Regions from separate parts of the Neisseria leonii genome, predicted to be linked through region 2. Evidence: predicted binding sites of a transcription regulator. Region 2 holds the regulator's gene; the other holds the start of a gene.

Region 1 (7,543 bases), 440 kb from region 2:
CAGACGCTCTACCAACTGAGCTAATCACCCTGAATATGGTGGCGCGGCGGACGGGGCTCGAACCCGCGACCCTCGGCGTGACAGGCCGATACTCTAACCAACTGAGCTACCGCCGCGCATTGCCGTTTCAATGCGGCAAAGGAAACTTGGTGGGTGATGACGGAGTCGAACCGCCGACATTCTGCTTGTAAGGCAGACGCTCTACCAACTGAGCTAATCACCCGTTTGCTTGAAGCGAAGACGCGATTAAATCAAAAAAAATATCGGGCGGCAAGTGTTTTGCGGGCCGTTTTGTGTGGTTTTAATTTAAATTTCGGTTTTAAAAGATAATTTAAAACAACTCAGATGTAGAAGTTTTGATCCATTTCTTCGGCAGGTCGGGTAAGGCGTTTGTTGCCTACGGCGCGGGCGGGTACGCCGACGACGGTGGTATTGGCCGGGACATCGGCAACAACGACGCTGCCCGCGCCGATTTTGGCGCAGCTGCCGACGCGGATATTGCCCAACACGGAGGCATTGGCACCAATCATCACGCCGTCGCCGATTTTGGGGTGGCGGTCACCAGACTCTTTGCCCGAACCGCCGAGGGTAACGCCGTGCAGAATGGAAATATCGTTGCCCAATACGGCGGTTTCGCCGATGACGATGCCGGTGCCGTGGTCGAACATGATGCCGCTGCCGAAGCGGGCGGCGGGGTGGATATCGACGCCGAACACTTCGGATGCGCGGTTTTGCAGAAAATAGGCCAAAGTTTTCCGCCCCTGCTGCCACAGGCAGTGGTTGATGCGGTGTGCCTGAATGGCATGGAAGCCTTTGAAATAGAGCAGGGGCAGGCTGTATTGGTCGCAGGCGGGGTCGCGCTCGTAGCAGGCGCGGATGTCGGCGACAACGGCATTTTCGATTTCGGGGTGGTTTTGCAGCGCGCCGAGAAAGAGTTCGTAGAGGGTGCGCGCGTCCATAGTGGGGTTGGCCAATTTACTGGACAGGTGGAAGGCCAGTACGCGCAGCAGTGCGTTGTGGCGCAATACGGTCATGTGCAGGAAGCTGGCCAGTGCAGGCTCTTCGGCGGCGGCCTGTTGGGTTTCATTGCGGATGGTCTGCCAAACGGTTTCGTTGCCGTGATTCATGATGGTTCCTTCGGGGCGTGGTTACAGTAATACAACGTCGTATTGTTCCTGCGTGTAGCTGTTTTCGACGGCCAGGGAAATCGGTTTGCCGATAAAGTCGATCAGCATGGCCAGTGATTGTGATTCTTCGTCGAGAAACAGGTCGATGACTTCGGGCGAGGCCAGGATGCGGAATTGTTTGACATCGAAACGGCGGCTTTCGCGTACGATTTCGCGCTGGATTTCATAGCAGACGGTCTGCGGGGTTTTCAGACGGCCTCTGCCCTGACAGGTCGGACAGGCTTCGCACAGGGCATGGCTGAGGTTTTCCCGGGTGCGCTTGCGGGTCAGTTCGACCAGTCCGAGACTGGTAAAACCGTTGAGCGTAACGCGGGTGCGGTCGAATCCCAAGGCTTTGGCCAGTTCCTGTAAAACGGTTTCGCGGTGGGCATCGGAAGCCATGTCGATAAAGTCGATGATGATGATGCCGCCCAGATTGCGCAGGCGCAGTTCGCGGGCAATGGCGTGGCAGGCTTCCAGATTGGTTTTGAAGACGGTTTCGTCGAAGTTGCGCGCGCCGACGAAGCCGCCGGTATTGACATCGATGGTGGTCATGGCTTCGGTGGCTTCGATAATCAGGTAGCTGCCGAAGTTGAGATTGACGCGCGGTTGGAGGGCGCGGTTGATTTCGGCTTCGACGTTGTGGGTTTCAAACAGCGGGCGTTCGCCTTGGAACAGGCTCAGCCGGTTGACGGCACCTTGGACATATTGTGTGGCGAAGGCCTGCATTTTATGGAAGTTTTCGGTGGAATCGACCAGAATTTCGCGCGTGTTTCCACTGAACATATCGCGCAGGACGCGCAAAGCCAGCGGCAGGTCTTGGTAGAGCAGGGTTTCGGGCGGGCGGGTTTTGGCCTGATGTTGGATGTCGGCCCAGACTTTGGTGAGATAGTCGATGTCGGCTTGCAGCTCGGCATCGGTAGCGGTTTCTGCGCTGGTACGGATAATATAGCCGCGTCCGGCTTCGGGCGGCAGCAGGTTGTTCAGGCGTTCGCGCAGGCTGTTGCGCTCTTCTTCGTCTTCGATGCGCTGGGAAACACCGATGTGCCGGTCTTGCGGCAGGTGGACCAGGAAGCGGCCGGCCAGTGAAATCTGGGTGGAAAGGCGCGCGCCTTTGGAGTTGATGGGATCCTTGATGACTTGCACCAAAACCGTCTGCCCTTCAAACAGCATATGTTCGATGCGTTGGGCGGCATCGGGGTTTTGCCGCTGTTCCAGCACATCGACAATGTGCAGGAAAGCGGCGCGTTCCAAGCCGATGTCGATAAACGCACTCTGCATTCCGGGCAGCACGCGCCGGACCACGCCCAGATAAATATTGCCGACCAATCCCTGCCCGCTGTTGCGCTCGATGTGCAGTTCGCAGATTTTATTGGCTTCTAAAACGGCAACGCGGGTTTCCTGAGGCGTGATATTGACCAGAACGGTTTCGGGAGGGCGGACGATGTCTTTGGGTAAGGGAATGCTGGGCAGCATGGTTGTCTTTCAAAAAAGCGGGATATTTTGCGGTACGGCCTGAGATCAAGCGGTACGGCAAAAGAAACCTGCCGCGATAATACGCGAAAGCATTCAGGGCTGCCAGATGGCGGCAGCCGGATTATCCGCACGGCGGCGGGGCAAAGATGTGGGCAGTTTGTGGATAAAGCGGTTAAGCGGCTGAAAGGCCGTCTGAAAAACGGCCTGCTGAAAAAACGGGCAGGCGGTTTTCGGTTTTTTTTACCCTTTCTGTACGGCGGTTATGCGGTCGGCGAACGGCTGCAAGTTCAAGCCGCTCTGCGCGGCAATATGTGCTGTCAGTGCTTCGGCAGGGCGGCCTTTGGCCGCTTCGGTCATCGCCCACAGTAAAGAAGAGCGGGTGCCGGTGCGGCAGTAGGCCAGCGTCGGGGCGGGCAGTTCGTCAAGCAGGGCTTGGAACGCGGCGGCATCGGCTGCGCTGATGTGCGGAGCGGCGGTGGGCTGGTGGCGGCTGTGGATAATGCCGTGTGCGGCGAGCAGCCGCTGTATGTCGGCAAAAGAGGGCTGGTCGGGTTCTTCGCCGTCGGGGCGGTGGCAGACAACGCTGCGGATACCCAAATCTGCCGCGGTGCGGACGGTTTCGGCATCTAATTGGGGTGCGGTATAGAGGGCGTCGCTTAAACGGTAAACAGGCATGGTCTGTCCTTTCGGGTGTTTATTCAAACAGGAAAACAGTAAAAACGGCGTTTGCACGTCGGCAACCATCTGTCCGACATACGGATTTTTCTGCCGGACACCAACCACGGCAGGTGCGGAAACGGAACGGTATCGGTCGCGGTTTTGTAAACCGTGAAACGGTTACCGCTTGGACACCGGCTCGAAAGGTTTGGCGTGCTGCCGGTTTTCGGGTGGCGTGGCCGCGTTATGAAAATCTGCCCGCAATCCGATATTCAGACGGCTTGGGGCGGGTGAAGGCCGTCTGAATATGAGAATAATGCGTTTGGCAGGCAGTTTAGACGGTGTGCAGCCATGCGTGCAGTTTGCTTTCGTTTTCGATGCGCAAAAGCGCGGTGTCGGCGGCAGCGGGCAGGGCGGTGAGGACGGTCTGTTTCAATACGCCTTGGCGGAAATAGTGCAGCGTCAGGCGGTGGCCTGGGCGGACGTTCTGCCAGATGGCGGCAAAGTCGGTACAGGCGTAGCCGTCGGCGGCGATAACGGTATCGCCCGGACTCAAACCGGCCGTTTCCGCGCTGCTGCCGTTGGCAATGTGGCTGAGCGTGATGCCGTTGCCGGTTTGTGTGTAGCGCGCGCCGAAATCGGTTGCGGGCTGCGGCTCGGGCCATTGGCTGCACAAGCCGCCGCCGTGGCTGCGCGGCAGGGCGTGCCATTGCAGAGCGATACCGGCAGCGGACAGGCAGTTTTCCAGCGGCAGGTCGTCGGTGGAATATAAGGCCGTCTGAAAAAAGGCGGTTAAATCCAAACCGGTGATTTCCTGACAGCGGCGTTGCCACGCCCGTTCTTCAATGCCTTTACCGTCGGCCAGGTAGTCGCGGTAGAGCGTGCGCATCACGTCGTCGAGACTTTGACGGCCGCCGCTGCGTTCGCGGATGAACAGGTCGAGGCACAAGGCCGCCAGCGCGCCTTTCTGGTAGTAGCTGACAATCGCATTGGGGCTGTTTTCGTCCTGTTTGTAGTATTTGTGCCAGGCGGCAAAGCTGGATTCGGCCAAGGTTTGCTGCAAACGCCCTCCGCCCTGCTGCACACGGGTCAGATTTTTGGCCAACAGGTTGAGATAATCGGTTTGGCTGATGACGCCGCTGCGCACCAGCATCAGGTCGTCGTAATAAGATGTGATGCCTTCAAATGCCCACAATTGTTCGGTATGGCTTTCTTCATCGAGCCGGTAGGGCATGAATGCGGCCGGTTTGATGGATTTGACATTCCATGCGTGGAAATACTCGTGAGCAATCAGGCCGAGCAGTTGGATATAGGCATCATCGGGCGCGTTCAGGCCGATACGGGGCAGACTGAGGCGGTCGGCGTGCAGGGCGGTACTGTCGAGGTGTTCCAGGCCGCCGTAAATATGGTCGCCCAGATAGAGCAGGAACAGATAATGTTTGAACGGTGCGGGCGAGTCGAACATTTTCAGCTCGGCTTCGCAGATTTTCTGCACGTCGAAGCGCAGGCGTTCGCGGTCGAAATCGGGATAGTCGCCGCTCAGGGCGATGCGGTGGGGAATGCCGCAGGCGGTGAAATCCAAATATTCGATATGGCCCATTTCTACGGGGTGGTCGATGATTTCGGCATAAGAGGCCGCCTGAAAAACGGTTCGGAGGGGTTGTTCCGTGCCGAATGACGGAACATTGCCGCCGTTTTCCGCCGGCGCGGGCAGGGTGGTGGCAATCTGCCAATGGTCGGGCAGACCGGAGAATTCCAGCCGGTGCGGCCCGTGTTCCCGGCCTTCGGCACTCAGCAGCAGGCAGGCACCGTCGAAAAAGCCGCGTTCTTGGTTGAGAAACGAGGCCCGGACGGACAAATCGTGGGCGTAGACGGTGTAGTCAATCTGCCATTCGCCCGCTGCTGCCTCGCTCTGCCAGCGGTTTTTGGCGGTTTGAAGCAGTTCGGCGGGACGGCCGTTACACTGTGCGCCGATGCGGATAATGTGGCGGGAAAAATCGCGGATCATATAGCTGCCGGGTACCCAGTTGGCCAGCGAGAGTTTCAGCGGCACGTTTTCGGTTTGGTTCAGGGTCAGGCGGATATGCCAAGTGTGGCTGTGAGGGTGGGGAGTCAGAATGTAATGCATCATCGATATAGTGTTAAGAATTGCTTACGGATTTGCCGTATGTTGATTTTAATCAAGTCATCATACAGGTAAAGCCGATACGCTTACAAACAAAACAGACAGGCGTCTTCCCGCGCGCTTTTTCCCGGCGGCGCATTTCGGCCGGCGGTTCTGTCGGGCAATACAACACCTTCCGGCCGTATTGGCGGTTTTGGCTTGGTTTGATGCCGGATTTGATTTAAAATGCCAAAGTTAAATTCCGCTTACTTTGGTTGCTGCACGGTAGGCGCTGTTAAGTTATTAAGAAAAACGGTAAATACCCGAAAGAAAAGCTGAATGCCGCCGTTTGGGCGTTTTCAGACGGCCTGCCGGTAAATGCCGATGTTTATTGCCATGTTTATGGAGACTTTCATGGAAACGCAAACTTATAACTACAAAGTGGTGCGCCAGTTCGCCATCATGACCGTAGTTTGGGGGATTGTGGGTATGCTGGTCGGCGTGATTGTTGCCGCCCAGCTCTTTTTGCCCGCACTCAACCTGTCGGAAATCGGCCCGTGGTTCCACTTCGGCCGTCTGCGTCCGCTGCATACCAATGCGGTGATTTTCGCATTCGGCGGCTGCGGTCTGTTCGCCACTTCCTATTATGTCGTCCAGCGTACCTGTAACGTGCGCCTGTTCGGCGGCAATATCCTGCCGGCCATTACCTTCTGGGGTTGGCAGCTGGTTATTGTGCTGGCTGCCATCACACTGCCGCTGGGTTACACTCAGGGTAAAGAATACGCCGAGTTGGAGTGGCCGATCGATATTCTGATTGCTGTGGTTTGGGTGGTGTATGCCATTATCTTCTTCGGCACGATTGCCACGCGCAAAATCAAGCATATTTATGTGGCCAACTGGTTTTACGGTGCTTTCATTCTGGCGGTGGCACTGCTGCACATCGTCAATAGCATTTCGCTGCCTGTCGGTGCCATGAAATCTTATTCCGCCTATTCGGGTGCCATCGATGCGATGGTGCAGTGGTGGTATGGGCATAATGCCGTGGGCTTTTTCCTGACGGCCGCCTTCCTGGGTATGATGTATTACTTTGTGCCGAAACAGGCCGGTCGTCCGGTGTATTCGTACCGTCTTTCCGTCGTGCACTTCTGGGCACTGATTTTCACCTATATGTGGGCGGGTCCGCACCATCTGCATTACACCGCTCTGCCCGACTGGACGCAGTCGCTCGGCATGGTCTTGTCGCTGATTCTGTTTGCACCGTCTTGGGGCGGTATGATTAACGGCATCATGACGCTTTCCGGTGCATGGCACAAACTGCGTACCGATCCGATTCTCAAATTCCTGGTGGTTTCTCTGTCGTTCTACGGCATGTCCACGTTTGAAGGCCCGATGATGTCCATCAAAACGGTCAATGCCCTGAGCCACTATACTGATTGGACAGTCGGCCACGTACATGCCGGCGCATTGGGCTGGGTCGGCTTCATCACTATCGGTTCTATCTATTACCTGATTCCGCGCCTGTTCGGTAAAAAAGAAATGTACAGCATCAAGCTGATTGAAGCGCATTTCTGGATTGCGACCATCGGTGTCGTACTCTATATCGCTTCCATGTGGATTTCCGGTGTGATGCAGGGCTTGATGTGGGGTGCATTGAATGAAGACGGTACGCTGACTTACTCTTTTGTCGAGTCTGTCAAACAAAGTATGCCTTTCTATGCCATCCGTTTTGCAGGCGGCCTGCTGTACCTGAGCGGTATGATTCTGATGGCTTACAATGTGTACCGTACCGTTATCGGCGGTAAGCCTGTGGATGCGGAGATTCCGGCTGTCGCCCACACCCAGCATTAAAACAAAGAAAGAATAGGCTACCAAAATGAAATTGCAAAAATTAGCTGAGGAAAAAGTCGGCTTCCTGATTGTGGCCACTCTCTTGGTCATCAGTGTGGGTCTGCTGATTGAAATTGTGCCGCTGTTTTTCTCGCCGACGGTAACCAAACCGATCGAGGGAGTGAAGCCGTATTCTGCTCTGCAAGTGGCAGGACGCGATGTCTATATCCGCGAAGGCTGCTACAACTGCCACTCTCAGATGATCCGCCCGTTCCGTGCGGAAACCGAGCGTTACGGCCATTATTCGGTAGCG
Region 2 (7,543 bases):
GATTGCCCGCGCCAACCGCGCTTATCAGGAACTGCTGCGCAGCCGTACCGACTGGCTGGTAAACGAAGTCGAATCCGCCCTCAATACGGCTGCCCAGCAGCTTTTGCTGTCGGGTAACGTACCGGCGGCGGTCAGGGTGCTGGAAAATATCGAAAACCGCCTGCAATCTTTCGATCAGGCCGCGCTGCTGCCGATCAAACAGGCTGTCAGTGCCGATCTGGCGGAACTGAAAAAACGCCAGTATCTCGACGTTTCGGGAACGGCCCTGCGTCTTGACCGGCTGGAAAGCGCGGTATCCGGACTGCCGCTGACTATCGACAATACCTTGAAACCCACCGAAAACGGTGTACCGCCCGCCGTTAATACGGGCGGCACATGGTGGGAAAACCTGCGCGATAAAACATTGAGTGCATTGCAGGGTCTGGTGGAAGTACGCCGTCTGAAAAACGACGATGCCATGCTGATGTCGCCCGAGCAGGTTTATTTCGTGCGCGAAAACCTGCGCCTGCGCCTGCTGGACGCGCGTACCGCCATGCTGCGCCACAACGGCGATATTTACCTGAGCGATTTGAACAGTGCCGAAGCGGCGGTCAAACAGTATTTTGATACTGGCTCGCCCGCCGTGCAGGCTTGGCTCAAAGAGCTGGTCGAACTCAAAACGCTTGATGTGGGCAGTCTGTCGGGCGAAGTGCTGAAAGCCGGCCTGACCGCCGTCAAAGACTATCAGGACAACGCGCGCGCCACGGTATCCGGCCCGAACGCCGCCGCTTCCGAGCCTGCTGCTTCCGATCCTGCCCCGTCGGCAGCCTCTGCGCCGCAAGCCGGTGAAGCTTCCGCGCCTGCCGCATCGGCACCGCAGGAAAAAGCAGCTTCCCAAACCGACATCAAAGGGGAAGCGGCATGAAAAACCTGATTTGGATTATTGTGCTGTTTGCCGCAGCGGTGGGCTTGGCCGTGGCTGCGGGAGCTTATGACGGCAACGTCTATATCGCGGTCGGGCAAACCCTGCTGCGGATCAATCTGCATACCTTTGTTTTGGGGCTGATTCTGGCCGTAGTCGTACTCTACCTGCTGGTCCGCCTGATCGCCGGCCTGCTCGACCTGCCCGGCCGCATCGGCCGCTTCCGCAGCCGCCGTCAGGAAAAACAGGCGGGCAGCCACCTGAATGCGGCAGGCTTGGCCTATTTTGAAGGCCGGTACCAAAAAGCCGCGCAGGAGGCCGATAAAGTATTGACCGGCAAAAATACGGGCGACAACCGCACACTGGCACTGATGCTGGCCGCACACGCCGCCGATGCCGTGGACGATACCGCCCGCCGTGACGGCTACTTGCAGGAAATCGCCAAACTGCCCGGCAAAAGCCAGCTTTCGCGCCACCTGCTGCAAGCCGAAGGCGCGCTGGCGGCACGCGACTACGAGGCCGCCGCAAGGCATATGGACGATGCCCGCCGCCTCAACCCCGGACTGACCCGCTTGGCCAAGCTCGACCTGCGCTACGCGCTCGACCACGGCGATGCCGCAGCCGTCTTGGAAAAAGCCGCCAAACTGAAAAAAGCCGGTGCCATCAACGGCCGCGAACTGGATCAGCACCAAGAGTGGGCCTACCGCCGCCTGCTGTCGCTGGCTGCTGATTCAGACGGCGTCAAAGCCGCCTTAAAGCGCATTCCCGACGAACAGAAAAGCGGCGGTTTGTGCGTTGCCGTAGCACAGAAATACGAACACTTGGGCATGTACGGCGCAGCAGCGGCATGGGTGGAGAAACACTACCCGCAAACCCGTCAGGAAGAGCTGCTGCCCGTTTTTGCCCGCAGCGTGCGCTATCTCGACGAAAAAGCCCGCCGCCGTGCCATCGATACCGCCGACGGCTGGCTCAAACAGCATCCCGATGATGCCGCCCTGCTGCTGCATTTGGGAATCCTGGCCTACGGGCAGGGTCTGTGGGGCAAAGCACAAAGCTATCTGGAAGCCAGCCTGGCCTTGCGCGAAAGCGTACAGGCGCGCTTAGTCTTGGCGAAAGTATTCGACGAAACCGGCGGACACGCCAAGGCCGAAGCCCAACGCCGCTACGCATTCGACGAAGCCGTACAGGAAGAAGAGCAGGCAGCCCCCGCCGTATTGCCCGACAGCCGCTGACCGCCGTGTTCGGGAAGATGCCTGAAAAAACGCGAATCCTGTTCAATCGAATGCAGAAAACCGTTTGATTGAACTACGAGGCCGTCTGAAAACACGTTTTCTGTGTTTTCAGACGGCCTTTTCATTCCATACCGCCCGTAGCCCGTAGGTCGGATTTTCAAATCCGACTGACAGCGCAGCCGCAGTCACCGTATCGGGGGTGTCGGATACAAGTATCCGACTACACCGCTGCCGACCACAGCCGACAGGACAGATACGGTATCGCTCCTGCATCTAAACCCGCCGCAGGCAGTATTCCCGAATCCGATATACACACTGCCGGAACACTTTCCCACCCGCAGCCTCCCCCCTTGCAAACCCCCGAAAAACACCCGCTTTCCTGCTTTTCTGCGCAGAAAGCGCCAAAAAACGTCCAGATGTGCAGAAAAACAACACCGGGTCGATACTGTGTTTTTCAAATTTTATGCCATTGAATCAAAACAGAAAATAAAATAACCTGTTGGAAAAAGGCCACACTTTTTGCCGTGCTGCCGCCAAACTCTTGGCGGGAAAATTTGTTTTTTCGCAATGAAGCAATTATATTAGCAGCCATGAAATCGCGACCGATGCGATTAACCAGAAAGCTTTAGATGGAATCTTTTCCATGCCATCTTAGGTTTTTTTTCTTAATCTCGAAAAGGAATACAGCAATGAAAAAAACTCTGATTGCTCTGGCGCTGACCGCTCTGCCGGTTGCTGCAATGGCTGACGTTGTCCTGTACGGCCAAGTCAAAGCCGGTGTTGAAATTTCCAAATTCAAAAACAAAAACGGCAGCAGCAATGAAAAATCTTCTACTGCCACTGAAATCGCCGACTTCGGTTCGCGCATCGGCTTCAAAGGCAAAGAAAACCTGGCTGACGGTCTGGATGCGATTTGGCAGGTGGAAAGCCGTGTAAGCGTTGACGGTAATAAAAACCGCGGTTTCGGTACCCGCGATTCTTTCATCGGTTTGGAAGGCGGCTTCGGTAAGGTACGTGCCGGTTACATCAGCACCCCGCTGAACAACATGGGTACCATCGACAATTGGGAATACGACAACAACGCTCTGGGTCTGGGCATCTTTACCCGTACCGGCAGCCGCGTCGTATCTGCCCGCTATGACACCCCGTCTTTCGGCGGCTTCAGCGCAAGCGTACAATACACCCCGCGCGACAATGCCAATCCGTCTGACAAATACACCAAAGAAGTTGCCGGCCGTGATGCCTACTATGCCGGTCTGAACTTCGCCAACTCAGGCGTATTCGCCCAATACGGCTTCGGCTTCAAAAAGAACAACGTTGAGCGTGCTGCCAATACCTATGCAAAAGGTAAAGACGGCTACGCACACCGCTTGGAAGCCGGTTACGATGCCAACAACCTGTTCGTAGGCTTGGGTGCGCAATACACCAAAAACTGGGATACTGCCGGTTCTTACGCCAAAGCTGTATACAATGATGACAATGCTGTTGTGACCGGTGGCAGCGCAGATGCAGGCGTGAAAACTCTGGAAGCTGCCGCAACTGTCGGCTACCGCTTCGGCAACGTAACTCCGAAACTGTCTTACGCTCACGGCTGGAAAGCCAAAGCGAGCGAAGGTGGCGAGAAACTGAACGGCTCTCAATACAAACAAGTGGTTCTGGGTGCCGACTACGACTTCTCTAAACGCACTACTGCTTTCGCACAAGCCGGCTGGCTGAAAACCGGCAGCGGCGACAACAAACGTGATGAGACTGCCGGTCTGGTTGGTCTGCGCCACAAATTCTAATCTGAACGGTTAGAAAAAAAGAGCCTGCAAATGCAGGCTCTTTTTGCATTGCTGCCCGCATAACCCCGTATCTCGCCATACCCCGTATTTTTTGTAGGTCGAATACCCCGTATCCGACATTTCTGTTTGAGATGTCGGATTTATTTGAGATGTCGGATTCAAGAATCCGACCTACTGAAATGCCGCAATGTTGAAAAATGTCGGATACAGAGTATCCGACCTACACGGTTTGCGGCGGGGCCGGTAGGTCGGATTTTTAAATCCGACATAGATCGGTATGGCGGCTGTTTCAGACGGCCTCGGCAGTCAGACGGTTTGCGAGTAGGCGGCCTGTGTGGTTTTGTGGCGCAGGTGGTAGTCGAAGACCATGGCGATGTTGCGGATCAGGAAGCGGCCTTTGGGGGTAACGTGCAGGTTGTCGGGTGTCAGCTGCAGCAGGCCTTGCTGTTCCATGCGGTGCAGGTCGGCCAGTTCGGTGGCGAAGTAGTCGGCGAAGGTAATGCTGTGGGCGGTTTCGTATGCGGGTATGTCAAGTGAGAAACGGCACATCAGTTCTTGAATCAGGGCGCGGCGCAGAAGGTCGTCGCGGTTGAGGGTGTATCCGCGCAGAACGGGCAGGCGGCCTTGATCGATGGCGGCGTAGTAGGCCTCGATGTCTTTTTCGTTTTGGATATAGGCGTTGCCGATTTTGCCGATGCCGGATACGCCGAGCGCAATCAGGTCGCAGTCGGCATGGGTGGAGTAGCCTTGGAAATTGCGTTGCAGACGGCCGTTTTTCAGGGCGGCAGCCAGTTCGTCTCCGGGTTTGGCGAAATGGTCCATACCGATAAACAGATAGCCTGCGGCAGTCAGCCGTTCGACAGCGTATTGCAGAATGTCGAGTTTGGTTTCGCTGTCGGGTACGGCGGCGGTATCGATGCGCCGCTGGGGTTTGAAAAGGTGGGGCAGGTGGGCGTAGTGGTAAAGGGCAAGGCGGTCGGGATCGAGATCGAGAACGGTGTCGAGTGTGGCTGCAATGCCGGAAACGGATTGGTGCGGCAGGCCGTAAATCAAATCGACGCTCACGGATTGGAAACCCGTTTCGCGTGCGGCTTCGATAACGGCGCGGGTTTCTGCCACACTCTGAATGCGGTTTACCGCCCGCTGTACTTGGGGATCGAAATCCTGAATGCCCACGCTCATGCGGTTGAAGCCCAGTCGGCCGAGGTGGCGGACGGTTTCGCGGCTGACTTTGCGCGGGTCGATTTCGATGGAATATTCGCCGTCGGGCAGCAGGTCGAAATGGCGGCGGATCAGGGCGAATGCGCGTTCCAGCTGGCTGTCGTTGAGGAATGTGGGTGTGCCGCCACCGAAATGCAGTTGCGCCAAGGGCTGTCTGCCGCCGCCCAAATGCGGTGCAATCAGAGCCATTTCGTGTTCCAGATAGTCGAGATAGGTATCGGCGCGGGCGGTGTCTTTGGTGATGATTTTATTGCAGCCGCAGTAGTAGCAGATGGTGTTGCAAAACGGAATGTGGATATACAGCGACAGCGGTCGGCCGCTGCGGCGCAGGGTGAGTGTGGAGCGGTATTGCTCTTGGCCGAAAGCGGCGGTAAAGCGGTCGGCAGTGGGATAAGAGGTATAGCGCGGGCCGCTGGCGGGCAGGGCGGCAATCAGGGCGCGGTCGAATACGGGTTTTTCCTGACCGGAGATGATGGGAATGGTTTTCATGGCGGGTTTGTGCGGTGTATTTTGTCGTAATGATTAGGCGCAGTTGTGCCGGGTTTGGTAGAATGGCAGAAAAGTGTTATCAGCACCTTGACGTGTATCAACTGCATTTGGGCAGAATCGCGTGCGGTGTCGGAGGTTTTATGTCGAAACGCCAGCTTTTACAGCCTTTGAAAGCATTGTGTTCCACCTGCTCGCTGCGCGAATTGTGCCTGCCCGTGGGGCTGGATCCGAATGAGTTCGAGCAGTTGGACGCGGTCATCAGGCAGAGCCGCCGTCTGAAAAAGGGCGAAGTGCTGTTTCGTGCCGGTGAGGCGTTTGCGTCGCTGTATGCGATACGCACCGGTTTTTTCAAAACCATTCTGGGCAGCCGCGACGGCCGCGATCAGGTAACGGGTTTTTTTATGTCGGGCGAGCTGATCGGTATGGACGGGATTTGTTCGCACCTGCATACCTGCGATGCGGTGGCCTTGGAAGACAGCGAAGTGTGCGAGCTGCCGTTTGACCGCTTGGAGGAACTGGGCAGCCGCATTCCCGGGGTGCAGAGTCATTTTTTCCGCCTGATGAGCCGTGAAATCGTGCGCGATCAGGGCGTGATGCTGCTGTTGGGCAATATGCGTTCGGAAGAGCGGCTGGCATCGTTTCTGCTCAATTTGTCGCAACGGCTGCACAAGCGCGGTTTTGCCGCCAATGATTTTATTCTGCGTATGTCGCGCGAGGAAATCGGCAGCTATCTCGGCCTGAAATTGGAAACGGTCAGCCGTACTTTGTCGAAATTTCACCATGACGGTCTGATTGCAGTCGATCACAAGCATATCAGGCTTTTGGACACGGCAGCTTTGAACAAGATGGTGGCGGGCTGTACGGCTTCCTGTTGAGGGGAAACAGGCCGTCTGAAAAACGTCTGCCTGCCAAGCACGATAAAAAATGCCGGATTGTTTTCCGGCATTTTTTCGCACATGGACACCGCATCAGTTTTTCCGGCGGGCGCGGAGGATTTCAATCAGGGCAGGCAGGACGGAAATGACGATAATCGCCGCCAGCACCAAACCCAAATTGTTTTTGACGACCGGCAGGTTGGCGAAAAAATAGCCCGCATAGGAAAACAGCACCACCCACAATACCGCGCCGATAATGTTGTAGCGGATAAATTTGGCATAATCCATATCGGCCATGCCGGCAACAAACGGGGCAAAGGTACGCACAATTGGTACGAAGCGGGCGATGATGATGGTTTTGCCGCCGTATTTTTCGTAAAACGCATGGGTTTTGTCCAAATAGCTGCGGCGGAAGATTTTGGAATCGGGGTCGGCAAACAGCCGCGCGCCGAAATATTTGCCGACGGCAAAATTGACTGCGTCGCCGATAATCGCCGCTGCCAGCAGCAGCAGTACCATCACATGAATATTCATGCCGCCCACTGCCGCAATACCGCCGGCGGCAAACAGCAGCGAATCGCCCGGCAGAAACGGTGTCACCACCAAGCCGGTTTCGCAGAAAACAATCAGAAACAGAATGGCGTAAATCCACAGGCCGTATTGTGCGGAAAGTGCGGCCAGATGTTGGTCGATATTGAGGATAAAGTCGATAATCGCGGTCATCATAGTCATATTCGGCAGGCCGTCTGAAAACGCTCGGGCGGCGGTTCAGACGGCCTGTAAAGAAAAATAGTCAGGCTGCATTCTAAGGCAAAAAAGCGCGGTTTGCGTAGGGAGGAAGGTTTAAACGGCAGGTAAAAAAACGTACAATATCTGCCGTTTTCCCTTAAAGGCCTGCGGTGAACCAGCTTATTTTCGATTTTGTCAGCCGCGACTATCCCGGTTTCGACAGCTTTCTCGGTGCATCCAATGATGAACTGCTGCATATCCTGCAACAGCAGTCGGAGCAGTTTGTGTATGTCTGGGGGCAGCCGGGCAGCG

Evidence for each region. Region 2 encodes FNR, which switches genes on or off when oxygen is low (the NO sensors DNR and NnrR bind a similar motif). Its sites were predicted from a motif close to TTGATNNNNATCAA; they were not measured.
Region 1: a site for FNR is predicted at 5,470-5,483, ahead of ORY85_RS03185 (M61 family metallopeptidase). Genes of this name have one in related genera too.

What each region holds. Positions count from the first base shown of each region.
Region 1 is NZ_CP145606.1:664,092-671,634, reverse strand. It holds tRNA gene ORY85_RS03215 (tRNA-Val) at 1-30, opposite strand, end outside; tRNA gene ORY85_RS03210 (tRNA-Asp) at 40-116, opposite strand; tRNA gene ORY85_RS03205 (tRNA-Val) at 148-223, opposite strand; gene cysE (serine O-acetyltransferase) at 342-1,127, opposite strand; gene rng (ribonuclease G) at 1,149-2,642, opposite strand; gene ORY85_RS03190 (TIGR01244 family sulfur transferase) at 2,883-3,317, opposite strand; gene ORY85_RS03185 (M61 family metallopeptidase) at 3,634-5,430, opposite strand; gene ccoN (cytochrome-c oxidase, cbb3-type subunit I) at 5,818-7,251, shown strand; gene ccoO (cytochrome-c oxidase, cbb3-type subunit II) at 7,277-7,543, shown strand, end outside.
Region 2 is NZ_CP145606.1:1,105,721-1,113,263, reverse strand. It holds gene ORY85_RS05335 (uroporphyrinogen-III C-methyltransferase) at 1-904, shown strand, start outside; gene ORY85_RS05330 (heme biosynthesis HemY N-terminal domain-containing protein) at 901-2,133, shown strand; gene porB (trimeric porin PorB) at 2,823-3,917, shown strand; gene hemN (oxygen-independent coproporphyrinogen III oxidase) at 4,224-5,627, opposite strand; gene fnr (fumarate/nitrate reduction transcriptional regulator Fnr) at 5,768-6,502, shown strand; gene ORY85_RS05310 (DedA family protein) at 6,596-7,228, opposite strand; gene hda (DnaA regulatory inactivator Hda) at 7,402-7,543, shown strand, end outside.